One region of the Occultella kanbiaonis genome, then DNA from elsewhere that is predicted to be linked to it. Evidence: predicted binding sites of a transcription regulator. Region 1 holds the regulator's gene; each other region holds the start of a gene.
The links. Region 1 encodes LexA, which represses DNA repair genes until DNA is damaged. Its sites were predicted from a motif close to TCGAACANNTGTTCGA; they were not measured.
Positions count from the first base shown of each region.

Region 2: GKS42_RS26310 (DUF222 domain-containing protein) is a predicted target of LexA. The motif match lies at 2,811-2,826, and genes of this name have one in related genera.
Region 3: GKS42_RS16080 (HNH endonuclease signature motif containing protein) is a predicted target of LexA. The motif match lies at 2,293-2,308, and genes of this name have one in related genera.

Region 1 covers NZ_CP046175.1:2,116,572-2,121,441, reverse strand. The annotation lists gene GKS42_RS09745 (aldo/keto reductase) at 1-587, shown strand, start outside; gene nrdR (transcriptional regulator NrdR) at 720-1,193, opposite strand; gene GKS42_RS09735 (LysM peptidoglycan-binding domain-containing protein) at 1,360-2,058, opposite strand; gene lexA (transcriptional repressor LexA) at 2,358-2,981, shown strand; gene GKS42_RS09725 (L-lactate dehydrogenase) at 3,012-3,986, opposite strand; gene GKS42_RS09720 (hypothetical protein) at 4,227-4,870, shown strand, end outside.
Region 2 covers NZ_CP046175.1:5,103,690-5,108,559, forward strand. The annotation lists gene GKS42_RS23335 (GDSL-type esterase/lipase family protein) at 1-411, opposite strand, end outside; gene GKS42_RS23340 (phosphotransferase family protein) at 432-1,292, opposite strand; gene GKS42_RS23345 (aminotransferase class I/II-fold pyridoxal phosphate-dependent enzyme) at 1,297-2,490, opposite strand; gene GKS42_RS26310 (DUF222 domain-containing protein) at 2,900-3,685, shown strand; gene GKS42_RS26315 (HNH endonuclease) at 3,704-4,342, shown strand; gene GKS42_RS23355 (Rv2578c family radical SAM protein) at 4,355-4,870, opposite strand, start outside.
Region 3 covers NZ_CP046175.1:3,486,467-3,491,336, forward strand. The annotation lists gene GKS42_RS16075 (metallophosphoesterase) at 1-1,975, opposite strand, end outside; gene GKS42_RS16080 (HNH endonuclease signature motif containing protein) at 2,360-4,870, shown strand, end outside.

The DNA of each region.
Region 1 (4,870 bases):
GGACGGCGGTGGACTCCGGCCGCGCCAGGTACGCGGGCATCTCCTCCTACTCGGCGCAGCGGACCCGTGAGGCTCTCGCGGTCGCGGACCAGCTCGGGCTGCGCCTGAGCGTGCACCAGCCGTCGTACTCGATGATCAACCGCTGGATCGAGCACCCGGGTCCCGCCGGCGAGTCACTCCTGGACGTCGCCGGGGCGGCCAGGCTCGCTCTGGTGGTGTTCTCGCCGCTGGCGCAGGGCATGCTCACCGACCGCTACCTGGACGGCGTCCCCTCCGACTCGCGTGGCGCGAAGGGTGCCTCGTTGAAGAGGGAGTACCTCACGGCCGCCAACCTCGACCGGATCCGTTCGCTCAATGCCATCGCCGAGCGGCGCGGCCAGACGCTGGCCCAGCTGGCGGTGACGTGGGTGCTGCGCGACCCGCGTGTCACGACCGCCCTGGTGGGCGCGTCCAGCGTGGCCCAGTTGGACGACACCCTCGCCGCGCTCGACGCACCGAGCCTCACCAGCGCAGAACTGACCGAGATCGATCGGTACGCCCGCGACGGCGGCGTGAATCTGTGGGGCGCGCGCTCAAGCGACCTGTGAGGGGTACCGATCCGGCCCGATGCGGCGCGGCGTCCGCGTCTGCCGACGGCCCGGCCGGCGGACGCCCGCCGGGACCCGGTCGATGCTGCCGCCGGTGGTGCTGGCTTCCCCTCCAGCGCCACCGGCGGCGGTCTATGGGAGCGATTCCTCGCTCTGGTCCGGGCGGTCCACCCGCAGGGCGGCGATCGCGGCCTCGAAGTCCTCCAGCGAGGAGAAGGCCTGGTACACGCTGGCGAACCGGAGGTAGGCCACCTCGTCCAGCTCGCGCAGGGGGCCGAGGATGGTCAGTCCGACCTCATGCGCATCGATCTCCGCGACACCGTTGCTGCGGATCGTCTCCTCGACCTGCTGTGCGAGCAGGGCAAGGTCGTCATCGGAAACAGGCCGCCCCTGGCAAGCCTTGCGGACGCCAGAGATGATCTTGTCCCGGCTGAACGGCTCGACGGCACCGGAACGCTTCATCACGTTCAGACTGGTGGTCTCGACCGTCGTGAATCGCCGCCCGCAGTTCGGGCACTGGCGCCGCCGCCGGATCGCGGACCCGTCCTCGGCGGTCCGGGAGTCCACGACGCGGGAATCGGAGTGCCGACAGAACGGGCAGTGCACCGACGGATCCTTCCCACATCGTGGCCGTCGTTCCCGTGCACTACATGTGCGCGGATCACAACGGTGTAACTACTAGATGTAGGGAAACGTTAGGCGTTCGCGTGCCCAGATGCAAGCGACTTCGGGCACACGAGCGGCTTCGCCCTGCTGCCGGGCCAACAGTGGGTCAGCCGACGGGAACCGTGAGCGCCTGACCTGCCACCACCGTGGAGGTGGCGAGCGAGTTCAGCTCCATGATCTGGTCGACCACCACGCGCACGTCCGCGCCGGGTGCGGCGTGCTCGGCGGCGATCGCCCAGAGGCTCTCCCCGGGCGAGACGACCACCGTCGCCACCTCGGTGGGGGCGGCCGGCTCGGACGGGAATGCGAGGCCGAGGACCGACCCGAGCGCCGCGGCGACGACGAGTCCGAGCACCACGAGCACCCGGCGACCGCGGACCGTCAGCCGCAGCGGCGCATCGACGGCCGTGCGGGCCGGCTCGACCGTCTCGGCGGGCAGTGCGTCCGAACGGCGCACTGGCCGACGGACCGGCCGCACCGGGGCGCCGTCACGCTCGGGCCGCGCGAGCGGCACGGGCACCGGTGCCAGCGCGGGCGCCGAGGTGAGGTCGGGCAGGGCGGGCGCGAGTCGACGAGTCGGCGCCGGTGCGAGCGGGCCGACCAATGCCGCGGGCGAAGGCACCAGCGCGACCGCGGACGACCCGACGGTCGGGTGCGCACTCACGACCCGGGTCACCGGCCGGGCCGCCCCGGCGCGGCCCCCCGGCACCGCCGACAGGTGGCGACGACGTACAGCTCGGCCGCGCCGCGTCCCGGCGTTGGCACCCGCGCGGAGCTCGGCGTGGGGGAAGGCCAGTGCACTCATCGGGAGTCTCCTCGGTCGTCGCGGGTAGAACGATTGTTCGTCGAACGGCTGTACTGAAGGTAGCACGCGGCGATTCCGATGTCGACACGCCAGTCGAACACATGTTTTGCGGATCGGCCGATGACGCCTACTGTGGTCCTGAACACTTCGACAGCACATCACCGCCCTCTGACAATGGCGGAAACACAGGCCGAACCGACCATCAGGAGGAGACCGTGACCCGATCCAGCCGCTCCAAGTCCCCCGACCCGAAGGACACCCCCGGCCCCGACGGCCTCAGCGTGCGTCAGCGGCAGATCATGGGCTCCATCCGGTCGAGCATCGAGGCCAAGGGCTACCCGCCCACCATGCGAGAGATCGGTGCGGCCGTGGGGCTGGCGAGCCCATCCTCGGTGAAGTACCAGCTCAACCTGCTCGAACAGAAGGGGTACCTGCGCCGGGACCCGATCTCCACCCGCGCGATCGAGGTCATCGCGCCGGATGACGCCCAGTCCGTCCGCGGCGACATCGACATCTTCGAGGCGCCGGACCGGGAGGGCATCGATCCCGGTGCCGCGTATGTGCCGGTCGTCGGCCGGATCGCGGCCGGTGGCCCGATCCTGGCAGAGCAGGCCGTGGAGGACGTGTTCCCGCTCCCCCGCCAGTTGGTCGGCGAAGGCGATCTGTTCCTGCTCAAGGTGGTCGGCGAGTCGATGATCGACGCCGCGATCTGCGACGGCGACTGGGTGGTCGTGCGGCAGCAGAACGTCGCTGAGAACGGCGAGATCGTCGCCGCGATGATCGACGGCGAGGCGACCGTGAAGACGCTCAAGCGCTCCGCTTCGCAGGTCTGGCTGATGCCGGCCAACCCGGCGTTCTCACCGATCGACGGGAACGAGGCGCAGATCCTCGGCCGTGTGGTGAGTGTGCTCCGCTCGATCTGAGGTCGGGGTTCGGCTTCTGGGGCGCCCGGGTCAGAAGCCGAACTGCCGGGCGACGCCGCGGATCTCGTCCGCGCTGGCGCGCAGGCTGGCAAGCTCGGACTCATTGAAGTTGAACTCGAGACGCTCGCCCACGCCGTCGCGGTCCACGATCGACGGGACCGACAGGCACACGTCGGAGATGCCTAGGTAGTCCTCGAGCAGGCTCGAGACAGGCAGGATCGCACGCTCGGAACGCAGCACCGACTGGATGATCCGCACGCCGGCGAGGCCGATGGCGTGGTTCGTGGCGCCCTTGCCGTCGATGATCCGGTACGCGGAGTTCTTCACCTCGTCGGCGATCTCGGCCAGGTCCCCTGGGCTGAGCACGCCGGTGGCGGCCACGAACTCCCGCAGTGGCACCCCGCCGATGTTGGCGGCGCTCCACAGCGGGAACTCGGAGTCGCCGTGCTCGCCGACGATGTAAGCGTGCACGTTCCGGACCGCGATCCGGCTGTGTTCGCTGAGCAGGTACCTGAGCCGTGAGGTGTCCAGCACCGTGCCGGAACCGAACATCTGCCGCGGCGGCAACCCGGAGATCTTCAGCGAGGCGTAGGTGACCACGTCGACCGGGTTCGTCACCATCATGTAGATGGCGTCGGGCGCGACCTCCACCAATTGCGGCACGAGCGTGCGCATCAGGTTGATGGTCCGGTCCGCGAGCTCGATACGAGTCTGCCCCGGCTGCTGTTTTGCACCGGCGGTCACCACCACCATGTCCGCGCCGGCGCAGATCCCGATGTCGTCCGATCCCTCCACCGCACCCATGGGCATGAAGGCCATGCCGTGGGAGAGGTCGAGGGCCTCGGCCTCCACCTTGGCCCGGTTCACGTCGTACAGGACCACCCGGCGGGCGACGCCCCGGATCAGCGCCGCGTATGCGAGCGTGGCGCCGACCGAGCCGGCGCCGACGATGGCGAGGGTGGAGACCCCGGGAGGTGTGGTGGCGCGGTCTGGTGCCTGGGTCACGACGGGATTCCTCTCGTGGTGGATCGCCTTCGCGGTAACCCTATCCGGCCCACGGCGGGCCGCCCGATCAGGCGCCCGCGAGCCTGCCCGGCGACGCCCGGACCAGGTCGACGCGATCCGTGCTCACGAGTCCCGCCGATCGGTTCCTCAGCCTTCGATCGCGGTGTAGTTTCCACACCAGAGGGGCAACGTCGCGACCTTACCGCTGGGGAGCATGCGACCACGAGCAAGGAGAGTCGGATGGCTGGCAACCGTGCCTCGCGTGTGGTGTGCGCGGTAGCACTCGTGGTCCCCAGCCTCATCGCCGGTGCTGGAGCTGGTACGACCGGTCGCGTGGCGGGATCGGCCGGTCCCACCCTCGCGACACGGCCCGTCGAACGCGAGACGGCCGCGGCACGACCCTCGGAGTGGGACGAGGCGCAACGGATCCTCGTGGCGGAGTTCGGGATATCCGAGGAGCAGGCTCGCGCGAACGTCGAGTCGCAGGCTGCCCGGACGATGTTTCGCGAGGTCATTGTCTCGGAGCTTGGCGAGACGTTCGCCGGCTTCCGCTTCGACCCGGCTACGGGTGTCCTTGCCGTGCTCACGACGAACCCCGACCGCGACGTCACCACCGTCGAGCGACGCGCGGACCAGTACGGAGTTGAAGTCGGCGTCATAGGGGCGGAATTCTCCTACACGGATCTGGCGGAGCTCGCACGCCAGGCAACTGCCGGTGGACTAGGGGTGCCGGCCGAGGAGATCGTCAGTGCGCAGATCGATGACAAAACGAACACCGTCACGGTCTACGTTCTGCCCGAGCGACTGGCTGCACTGCAGCGCAGTGGCTCTCACGATCCGGTCGTCCGGCTGGCGGCCCACGTTGATGAGGCCGTCGACGAAGG
Region 2 (4,870 bases), 2.7 Mb from region 1:
CAGGTCGGCGCCGGAGAGGACGAGGTCCCCCACCTGGGTGATGCCGCCCTGCGGTAGCCACACCTCGACATCGTGGGCTCCCTCGGGCAGCGGCACCTGCAGGTCGTGGGTGCCCGGCTCGACCGGGAGCCGCGCCACCCGTTCGCCGTCGACGAGCACGTCGACGGGCAGCGCAGGCTCGGCGGCACGGATCCGCAGGCCGACGGCGCTCGCATCGGTGCGCAGTTCCGCCCGCACACCGGCGGCCATCTGCGCGGTGTTGATGAGACCGGGCGCATGCGCCCGGGCCGCCCGGCCGGGCAGCAGCCGCCACGGCTGCCGGAGGCCGTCTGCGGCGGCTACCCAATCGACGGCACCGCGCCAGATCGCGCTCTCGGTGGACGGGGTCAAACTGACATCCTCAGCAGTCACGGCGCAGAGCCTAGCGCCATTCAATCCCGTGGCCGCGCCCCGCCCGGATCGTGACTCGTGCCGTCGGCGAGGCGGCGGGTGAAGTTGCCGAGGGCGAAGTCCCGCAGCTCGGCGTCTCCGGCCAACTGCGCCGCGGCGGCGACCTGGAGGGACAGCGTGGCGCGGTGGTGCATGGCCCGGTCCAGCACCGCGGGCGCGACGATCTCGGCGACCTGCGCGGCGCCGAACTGCCCGATCAGCGGGGCCACGTCGATCGCCGGGTCCGCCCAGGCCGCGTGGTCAAAGTCGATCATCCCGGTGACCCGGGCGTCGGACCAGAGCAGATTGTGCATGCCGAAGTCACCGTGCACGAACACCGGCGGCACGCCGGCCTCGACGGCAACGACCCGCTCGGTGAGCGCGACCGCCTCGGCCGCGACCGCCGTCGGGAGCCGTGGCGCGAGGAACTCGGCCACGATCCGTGGCCACTGCGGGCCGCCGCACCAGGCACGTGCGCCCGGGAGTCCGGCGTCGCCCGGTGCGATCCGGCGCAAACTGTCGAGCAGCGCCACGAGCGGTTCGCGAACCCCCGGCCATGGCGCGTCGGACGCGGCCCCCGGAACGAACGTGGTCAGGATCCCGGCCGCGCCGTCCAGCCGCACGATCTCACCGAGCGGGCACGGCGTGGTCACCGGGAGGCCGAGGTCGGCGACCACGTGCAGCGTGCGCACCTCACGGTCGGTACGTTCGATCGCGTCGGCGCCGAACGCCACCCGCGCCACCACGGTCTGCTCGAGCACGGCGATCCGGTGGAACGCGCCGTGCGCGAGGCGGGCCCGGAACCAGTCGTGCCCCGGCCAGGCGCGGGCCGCCCAGTCGCGGACGTCCGGCGGAGCGGCCACGGGCTCAGCCCTCCTGGAACGCCGCGATGCGCCTCACGGCCTCGGCGACGGCGTCCGGTCCGGCCGCGAAGGACAGGCGCACGTACTCGTGGCCGTGCGTCGGGTCGAAGTCGCTGCCCGGCACCGCGGCCACCCCGGCCTCCTCCAGCAGGGCGCGGCACCACGCCGTCGAGTCGGCGTGAGCGCCGAGCCTGCTCCCGAGGCAGGCGTAGAGGTAGAAGGCGCCGTCGGCCGGGGCGATGGGCCCCCAGCCCAACCCCGGGACCTCGCCGAGCAGCACCTCGCGGGTGCGGGCGAAGGACGAGACCCGCTCGTCCGCCTCCGCGTAGGAACGTTCGGTGAACGCACCGACGGCGGCCAGCTGGGCGGGCGTGGGTGGGCACAGCGCGACGTTCCCGGCCAGGGCGTCGACGGCGGTGCGCAGGTCCTCGGGCACGAGGGCCCAGCCGAGCCGCCAGCCGGTCATGCCCCAGTACTTGGAGAACGAGGAGATGACGACACCGGAGGGGTCCAGTTCCCAGGCGCTGACGCCGCGGGCGTCGGGGTGGGTCGGATCGGCGGGGTAGGTGATGCCGTGGTAGATCTCGTCGCTGATCAGGCGGACGCCGTTGGCCCGGCACCAGGACGTGAGGGCCTCCAGCTCGGCCCGGCTGACCATGGTGCCGGTCGGGTTCGCCGGCGAGGCGAGGATCAGGCCGTCGAGGCTCCCGTGCGTGCGGGCGGCCTCCTCGAGCAGTTCCGGCGTGGGCTGGAAGCGCTGCTCGGGGCCGCACTCGACCTGGACCACCTCGCAGCCGAGGGCGGACAGGATGTTGCGGTAGGCGGGGTAGCCGGGGCTGGCCAGCGCGACCCGGTCGCCGGCGTCGAACGCGGCCAGGAACGCGAGCACGAACGCGCCCGAGGAGCCGGTGGTGATGGCGACGTCGTCTCCGGTGACGTCCAGGTCGTACCAGCGCCGGTAGTGCCCGGCGACGGCGTCCCGCAGCTCGCGCAGGCCGAGCGCGCTCGTGTAGCCCAGGTCGTCGCCGTTGGCGAAGGCGGCGGCCGCGAGGGCATTCACGTCCTGCGGTGCTCCGCCGCTGGGCTCGCCCGCACACAGGGAGATGACGTCGCGGCCCTGAGCACGCAACTGGGCGACCCGGTCCAGGATGCTCATCACCTCGAACGGGGGGACCGCGGCGCGGCGGGCGACCTTCATCTGATCAGGGTGTCACAAGCTCCCCAGCGGTATTCCGATCGATCGGTCGGGGGCGAGTGAGCCATCACGACGCCGCCCATCTCCCTCGACGTGTTCCACATCGCACGCCGTGTCGTGGCATCCGATCTGCAGGCCTCGTGGGGACTGGTGGGGCTCTTTCGTTGGGAGACTCGATGGGGACGCTTCGCGCGGCGATGTAATCGACTACCGCGGGGCCGAGGCGGTCGCCCGCGGGCCGCAACGGTCGCCCGCGGGTCGCAGCGGTCGGACGGCCCCGCGACTTCCCCGGACTTCCGCCATTGTCAGACCCTCCACTTGGGTTGGACACATGTTCGATCCAGGCGGTGCAGCAGACCCGCGGACGGCGACGGCCGACCCTGGTCCGCTTGCTGCGCGGGTGGCGTCATGGATGCTGGAACTTGCCGAGGTCGACCGCGACCTGACCGACGCCGAGCAGATCGACCTGATCCGTGGGCTGGAGGATCTGAAGGCCGGCGCCGCCGCGGCCCAGGCCCGTATCAGTGCCGACCTGGACACCGCACGGCGGGATCAGCGGGCGCGGGACGGCGTGCCGGCCGAACGCCGCGGCGCGGGCATCGCATCCGAGGTCGCCCTGGCCCGGCGCGTCTCACCGGTGCGTGGCGGCCAACACCTCGGACTCGCCAAGGCGCTGGTGCACGAGATGCCGCACGCGCTCCGTGCGCTGACCACCGGTGCCCTGAGTGAGTGGAGGGCCACGCTCCTCGTTCGTGAATCCGCCTGCCTGACGCGGGCCGACCGGATCACGTTCGATGCAGAACTGTGCAGGGACCCGTCCGCGCTCGAGGGATGGGGAGATCGGCGCCTGATCGCCGAGGCGAAGAAGATCGCGTATCGGCTGGACGCTCCGTCCGTGGTGCGGCGCAATCGCAAGGCCGAGAGCGAGCGGCACGTGAGTGTCCGCCCGGCGCCGGACACGATGTCCTACCTGACCGGCCTCCTGCCGGTGCCCCGGGGGATCGCGGTGTACGCCGCGTTGAGCCGACACGCCGACGAGGCCCGTGCCGCGGGTGACACCCGCTCGCGCGGACAGATCATGGCCGACACGCTCGTGGAAGGGGTCACCGGCCAGACCAGGGCCTGCGACGTACGTATCGAGATCCAGTTGGTGATGACCGACCGCACCCTGCTCGGAGGCGATGACGAGCCCGGGTAACTACCGGGCTACGGCACCGTGCCGGCCGAGTGGATCCGCGACCTCCTCACCGGTGGTGACGAGGACGGCAGCGATCCCCGCGCCGAGATCTGGCTGCGGCGCCTGTACACCTCGCCGTCCGGGGCCGAGCTGGTCTCGATGGACTCCCAGGCCCGCCGGGCACCGGCCGGGTTGGCCCGGTTCGTCACGGCCCGAGACCGCACCTGCCGGACGCCGTGGTGCGACGCCCCGATCCGGCACATCGACCACGTGCACGGCCATGCGGACGGCGGCGAGACCACAGCGGACAACCTGCAGGGCCTGTGCGAGGCGTGCAACTACGCCAAACAGGCACCCGGCTGGCGGGCGAGCCCCACGACCGCCCCGACGGGCGACATCAGGTCGCCAGCACCACACCGTCCGGGTACACGTATCGATCGATCCACAGCGCCACCTCCGCCGGGCGGCGACCCACCGGACCGGCCGAACCTCGCCGACCTGCTGCTTCGGGACCTGGTCGAACACGGACCGGGCCCGGGTGGGCGGTGGACGCCGACCTCGGCGCGTCGACCCGACTCAGCGGACCCGGACGTCGCCCCGATCAGCGCCGCAGCGTTCGAAGGCGAGTTGGCCGGCCTCGAACTGGCACTCGCCCGCATCCTCACCCCGGTCGGCTGACCGCCGCGACCGCTAGAACAGCGCCAGCTGTTCCTGACCCACGTCCGACTGAAGGGTCGGGACCGAGGCGGCACCGCCGTCGGGCGTGGTCCCGCGCAGCGGGAACTGACGGTTCTCCCGGGAGACGAACCCGTGCCGCCGCCGGGTGGCGCGAAGCCGCCCGGCGAGCCACTCGCGGTACTCGACGGAGACGTACGAGCCGCCGTCGTAGAGGGTGCGGTACCGGGGCACGAGCTCCGGATGGTCGCGGCCGAGCCAGGCCAGGAACCACTCGCGGGCGCCGGGGCGCAGGTGCAGGGCGCCGGCCGTGATCCAGGTGGCGCCGGCCTCGGCGACGGCACCGAACAGCGCGTCCAGGTGGGCGTCGGAGTCGGTCAGCCAGGGCAGGATCGGCATCGCCATCACGGTGCAGTCGAGCCCGGCGCCGGTGATGGCGCGGACCAGGTCGAGCCGGGCCTTCGGGGTCGGAGTGCCGGGCTCGACGCGCTGCTGCAGGGCCGGGTCGACGAACGCCAGGGAGACCCCGAG
Region 3 (4,870 bases), 1.4 Mb from region 1:
CCGAGTCGTGGTTGCCGTCCGAGACGACGACCGGGACGCCGTCGGGGATGCCCCGGGCGAACGCGTTCACGCAGTAGGACTCGACCGACGTGCCACCCATCACCGTGTCGCCCGCGTTCAGCACGAGCGAGGACTCCGAGGCGGAGACCGCGGCCCCGACCACCGGGGCCATCCCGACGTTGCAGTGCAGGTCGCTGACGAGCAGCATCGTGACGAGCTCGGGGTCGCTCTCGGTGGTGTCGGCTGCGTCGGTGCCGGAGTCGCCGACGGCGGAGTCGTCGGTGCCGGAGTCGTCGGTGCCGGAGTCGTCGGTGCCGGAGTCGTCGGTGCCGGAGTCGTCGGTGCCGGAGTCGTCGGTGCCGGAGTCGTCGGTGCCGGAGTCGTCGGTGCCGGAGTCGTCGGTGCCGGAGTCGTCGGTGCCGGAGTCGTCGGTGCCGGAGTCGTCGGTGCCGGAGTCGTCGGTGCCGGAGTCGTCGGTGCCGGAGTCGTCGGTGCCGGAGTCGTCGGTGCCGGAGTCGTCGGTGCCGGCCGCGGCCGCACCCGCGTCGCTTGCCGGATTGGTCGGCTCGGTCCCGGACTCCCCCGACGGACTCTCCTGCGGTGTCTCACCCTCGGCGGGGGCGACCGGGTCCGCCTCGGCGGCATATGCGGCCTCGAGGTTCGTCTGCACCTCGGCGTAGAACTCGGTGTTGTCATCGATCGCGTCCACGACGTACCCGCCGTAGTGGTCCACGAGGGTCGCCAGCCGGCCGGTGATCCGCGCCTCGGCCAACGGTGTGTCGGCGAGGATGCGAGAGGTCCGCCCCACCCCGCCCGAGGTCTGGGTCGCCTCCACGAGTGGCAGCCCCACGAGTACCACCGCCAGCGCGACGCTCAGGGCCGGCACGCCCTGCCGCGCCCACGCACTCTTGACCGCTTCGCGGAGCACACCGTGCGCCGCCAGCCGGCCGAGGGCGACGCCGACCAGCAGCACCGTCCAGTACAGGATCCACCGAGAGACGACGTCCAGCACGAGACCGTATGCGGCATCGGAGATCGCGGCCTCCGGGTTGGCCAGGAACTGGCTGTAGCTGGTGAGGTCGGACGTGAGGCCCACCACCGGGTCGGTCTGAGGCGTGCTCAGCTCGATCGGGATCTCCTTGACCAGCACGTCCACGCCGAGGTTCAGCGGCAGCGGCGAGTCGACGATCAGGGCGCCCAGCGGGCCCATGTCCACCGTGACCTCCCCGTTGAGGCGCACGCTGTAGTCGGCCCGGTGTGGACCGAGGGAGCCTTCGAAGTCGGCTGTCATGACCCCGGCGAGGAGGGACAACAGACCTGTGAGCACGAACGCGACCACAGCCCGGATGGTGCGGCGAGTGCGTGGGCGCTGGCGGTGCCACCACTCGAAGCGGTGCCGAGCAGGCGGTGCTGACGCGTCCGAGTCGCTCTCCCCGTCGGCCTTCATCGGTGCGCCCGCGCCGGCCGCTTCACCAGTCGCGATGGCCGCGTCGTCAGTCGCGTCGGTCCCGGCGATGTCGCCATCAGCCGCCGCGCTGGCCTGGTCGTCGTTCCCGTCAGTCCCGGGTACGTCACCATCGGCCGCGCTGGCGTCATCGTCGATCCCGTCAGTCCCGGGTACGTCACCATCAGCCGCGCTGGCCTCATCGTCGATCCCGTCAGTCCCGGAGACCTCACCATCGGCCGCGCTGGCCTCATCATCGGACGGTCCTGCGGCGACGTGCCCCTCTACCTCCGGGTCGGCGTCACGGTCCGCTTGACCCGCCGAGGACCGGTCCGAGGCCTCCGCCACGCTGCCGTCATCTTCCGGCGGCTCGACAGTGACCCCATCAGCACCGTTCGCCGTGCCGGCGTCATCCGGTCCGGTCGAGTCCACGTCGGGTCCGCCGATACCGTCAGGCTCGGCAGCCGCGTTGGGCTCGTTGACGTCGCTCGGGTTCCGTTCGTCGTCAGGCTCAATGGGCTTGTCGCTCATACGTCGATTTTCACATTGACCCGGGACTCCCCGCGCACTCGGCCCGCCAGTCGGTCCGACAGCGAGCCATCGAACCTGTTCGACCCCCTGGCGGTTAGGTCGTCGATGCCCGTCGTCATGGCCGCCGTCGAGACGCAGTGGATGCGCACACCAGCGACATTCAGACCCCGTCGGTCCGGATCCTGTGGATGGGGGGTCATTTGGGTGTTTCGGAGCCCGTTCTGGGGTCGGTTGGATGGGCTGATGTCCGTGTATCCACAACGGAAATCGGGGTCCTTGCGCTGTCGGTGGGACGTCCTAGAGTGGAGGTCAAGCAGTCAAACAGACGTACGAATGCCAGTCAGTGTTTCGGACCATTCGACGTCGATGGGGAGGTGAGCACACATGGACGACACCACCACCACGACCGGTGCTGGTGCGTCGGGGGCGAGTGTGGCGCTCGCGTCCCGGATGCACCTGTCTCTGGCGGACCTGATGGCGGGGTCGCTGGAGGATCAGCTGATCGCGATCGAGGCCCTCACCCAGGGCATCGCGACCGCGGATCCGGTCACCGAGTCCGACCGGTACGGGTCCCGGTTCCTGGGCCACGCGGCGTTGCGGACGCACCTGATCACGCAGGCGTTGACCGGTGCCCAGCTGGACTGGATGGGCCTGGAGTCCGAGGCCGGGACCTGGGACACCAGCAAGGGATTCCGCACCTACCCGCACTTCGTGGCCAAGACCTACGGCATCAGCGGTGCCAGCGCCCGCCGGATGTCGACCCTGGCCACCGGGCTACGCAACAGTCTGCCCGCGACCCGGACCTGGCTACGGACCGGAAAGATCGGCATCGACCAGGCCCAGATCCTGCACAAGGCCACCACCACCCAAGCCGCCGTCGACGGCCTGCAGTACCCCGCCACCCCCAACAGCTCCGAGGGCACCGACCCCACCACGGCCACCGCGGCCACCGCGGCCACCGATCCTGACAGCACCGGGGACACCGGCAGCGCCGACACCGGCGCTCCCGAGGGCACCGACCCCACCGCCACCCCCGACACCGACGCCGCCGGGGACAGCGGCACGTCCGAGGCCGCCGAGGCCACCGACACCGCGGCGGCGCCCACCGGCAGCGCCGACGCCAGCGACGAGGCCGACCCCACTGCGACCCCCGACGCTGACGCCACAGGCGCCCCCGACGCCGCGGGCGCTGCCGCCGCTGCTGGTGCTGGTCGGGTGCAGACGGTGGAGGAGTTCCTCCTCGCCAACGCCGCCACCCGCTCGCCGGAGGACCTGCGCAGGTTGGTCGATCACTTCGTCGCGATCGCTGACCCCGACGCCACCGACAAGGCCCACCACGCCGCCTCCGACCGCGAATACCTCAACATCGACCGCACCATGGACGGCTACCACCTCGCCGGGTTCCTCACCCTCGAACACGGCCAATACGTACGCACCGCACTGGAAGCGATCATGGGCAAGCCCGCCGCCGGAGAGACCCGCACCTCCTCCCAACGCCGCGCCCAAGCCCTCAGCGACCTCGCCCACACCGCCCTGGACCACGGCAAAGTCGGCACCTCCGGATCCGTCCGACCCCACCTCGGCGTCCTCATCAACTACCCCGAATTCCTCGACATCATCACCACCACCGAAACCACCCAGACCGCCACTGGAGCCGGAACCGAGGAAGCCCCCGGGACCGAGGAAGCAGCCGGAGCCGAAGACTCGGCGACCGGCGAGGCGCCCGACGCAGCCGAGGCAGCCAGCCCGACGGCGCCCCCGCGACCGATCACCGAACCCCTACCCGGCCTAGACACCACCACCGACCCAGCCGATGACCCGGCCGACCACAGCCCGCGCAACAACGCCAACCCGACCGGCCCGACCGCAACGGACACGGCAGCCACCCCGGCCAACGAGCCCGGCACGCCCGCGCAAGCACCCACCCCGGCGAACCCAGCCACTCCAGCAGGCGAGCCCGGCGCTCCCGTTGCTCCCGCCGAAGCACCCACCCCGGCGAAGCCGGCCACCCCGGTAGGCGAGCCCGGCGCTTCCGCGGAGGCGCCCACCCCGACGAACCCGGCCACCCCGGCAGGCGGGCCCGGCGCTTCCGCGCAAGCGCCCACCCCGACGAACCCCGTCACCTCCCAGGACCCGGCGCACGAGCCCGACGCTCCGACACCAACGCCCACACCATCGAGCCCAGCCGCGCCAGGGCCCGGGACCAACGAACCCGTCGCCCCGGCGAAGACGCCCACCCCAGCGGACCCGGCCACCCCGGCAGGCGAGCCCGGCACTCCCGCGCAAGCACCCGCCCCCTCGCCCACGTCGGAGGCCACCGGTCTGCCCGACTGCCAATCGCGGACCGTCGGAGCACTCGGCCAACCCACCACCGACCCCAACGGCACCGCTACGCCCAGCACCAACAGCACCGCCCTGCCCGGCACCAACAGCACCGCCGTGCCCGGCGCCAACGGCACGGCCCTGCCCAGCATCGCCGTGCCCGGCATCGCCGTGCCCGGCATCGCCGTACCCAGCATCGCCGTGCCCGGCATCGCCGTGCCCGGCATCGCCGTGCCCAGCATCGCCGTACCCGGTGGCGGGCGGGACTGGGCCGCGTTACTCGCCGCGGGACCTGCCACCTTCACCGACAACACCGGACCCGTCCCCCGCGACCTGCTCGACCGCATCATCGGCTGCTCCGGCGAGACCTACCGCATCATCTTCGGACCCGACAACGAAATCCTCAACCACGGCCGAGCCCACCGCCTCTACACCGCCGCCCAACGCCGCGCCCTCATCGCCCGCGACCGCCACTGCGTCTACCACAACTGCACCGCCCCACCCGAACGCTGCGAAACCCACCACGGCACCAAACACTGGGCCGACGGCGGCAACACCGACCTCCACGACGCC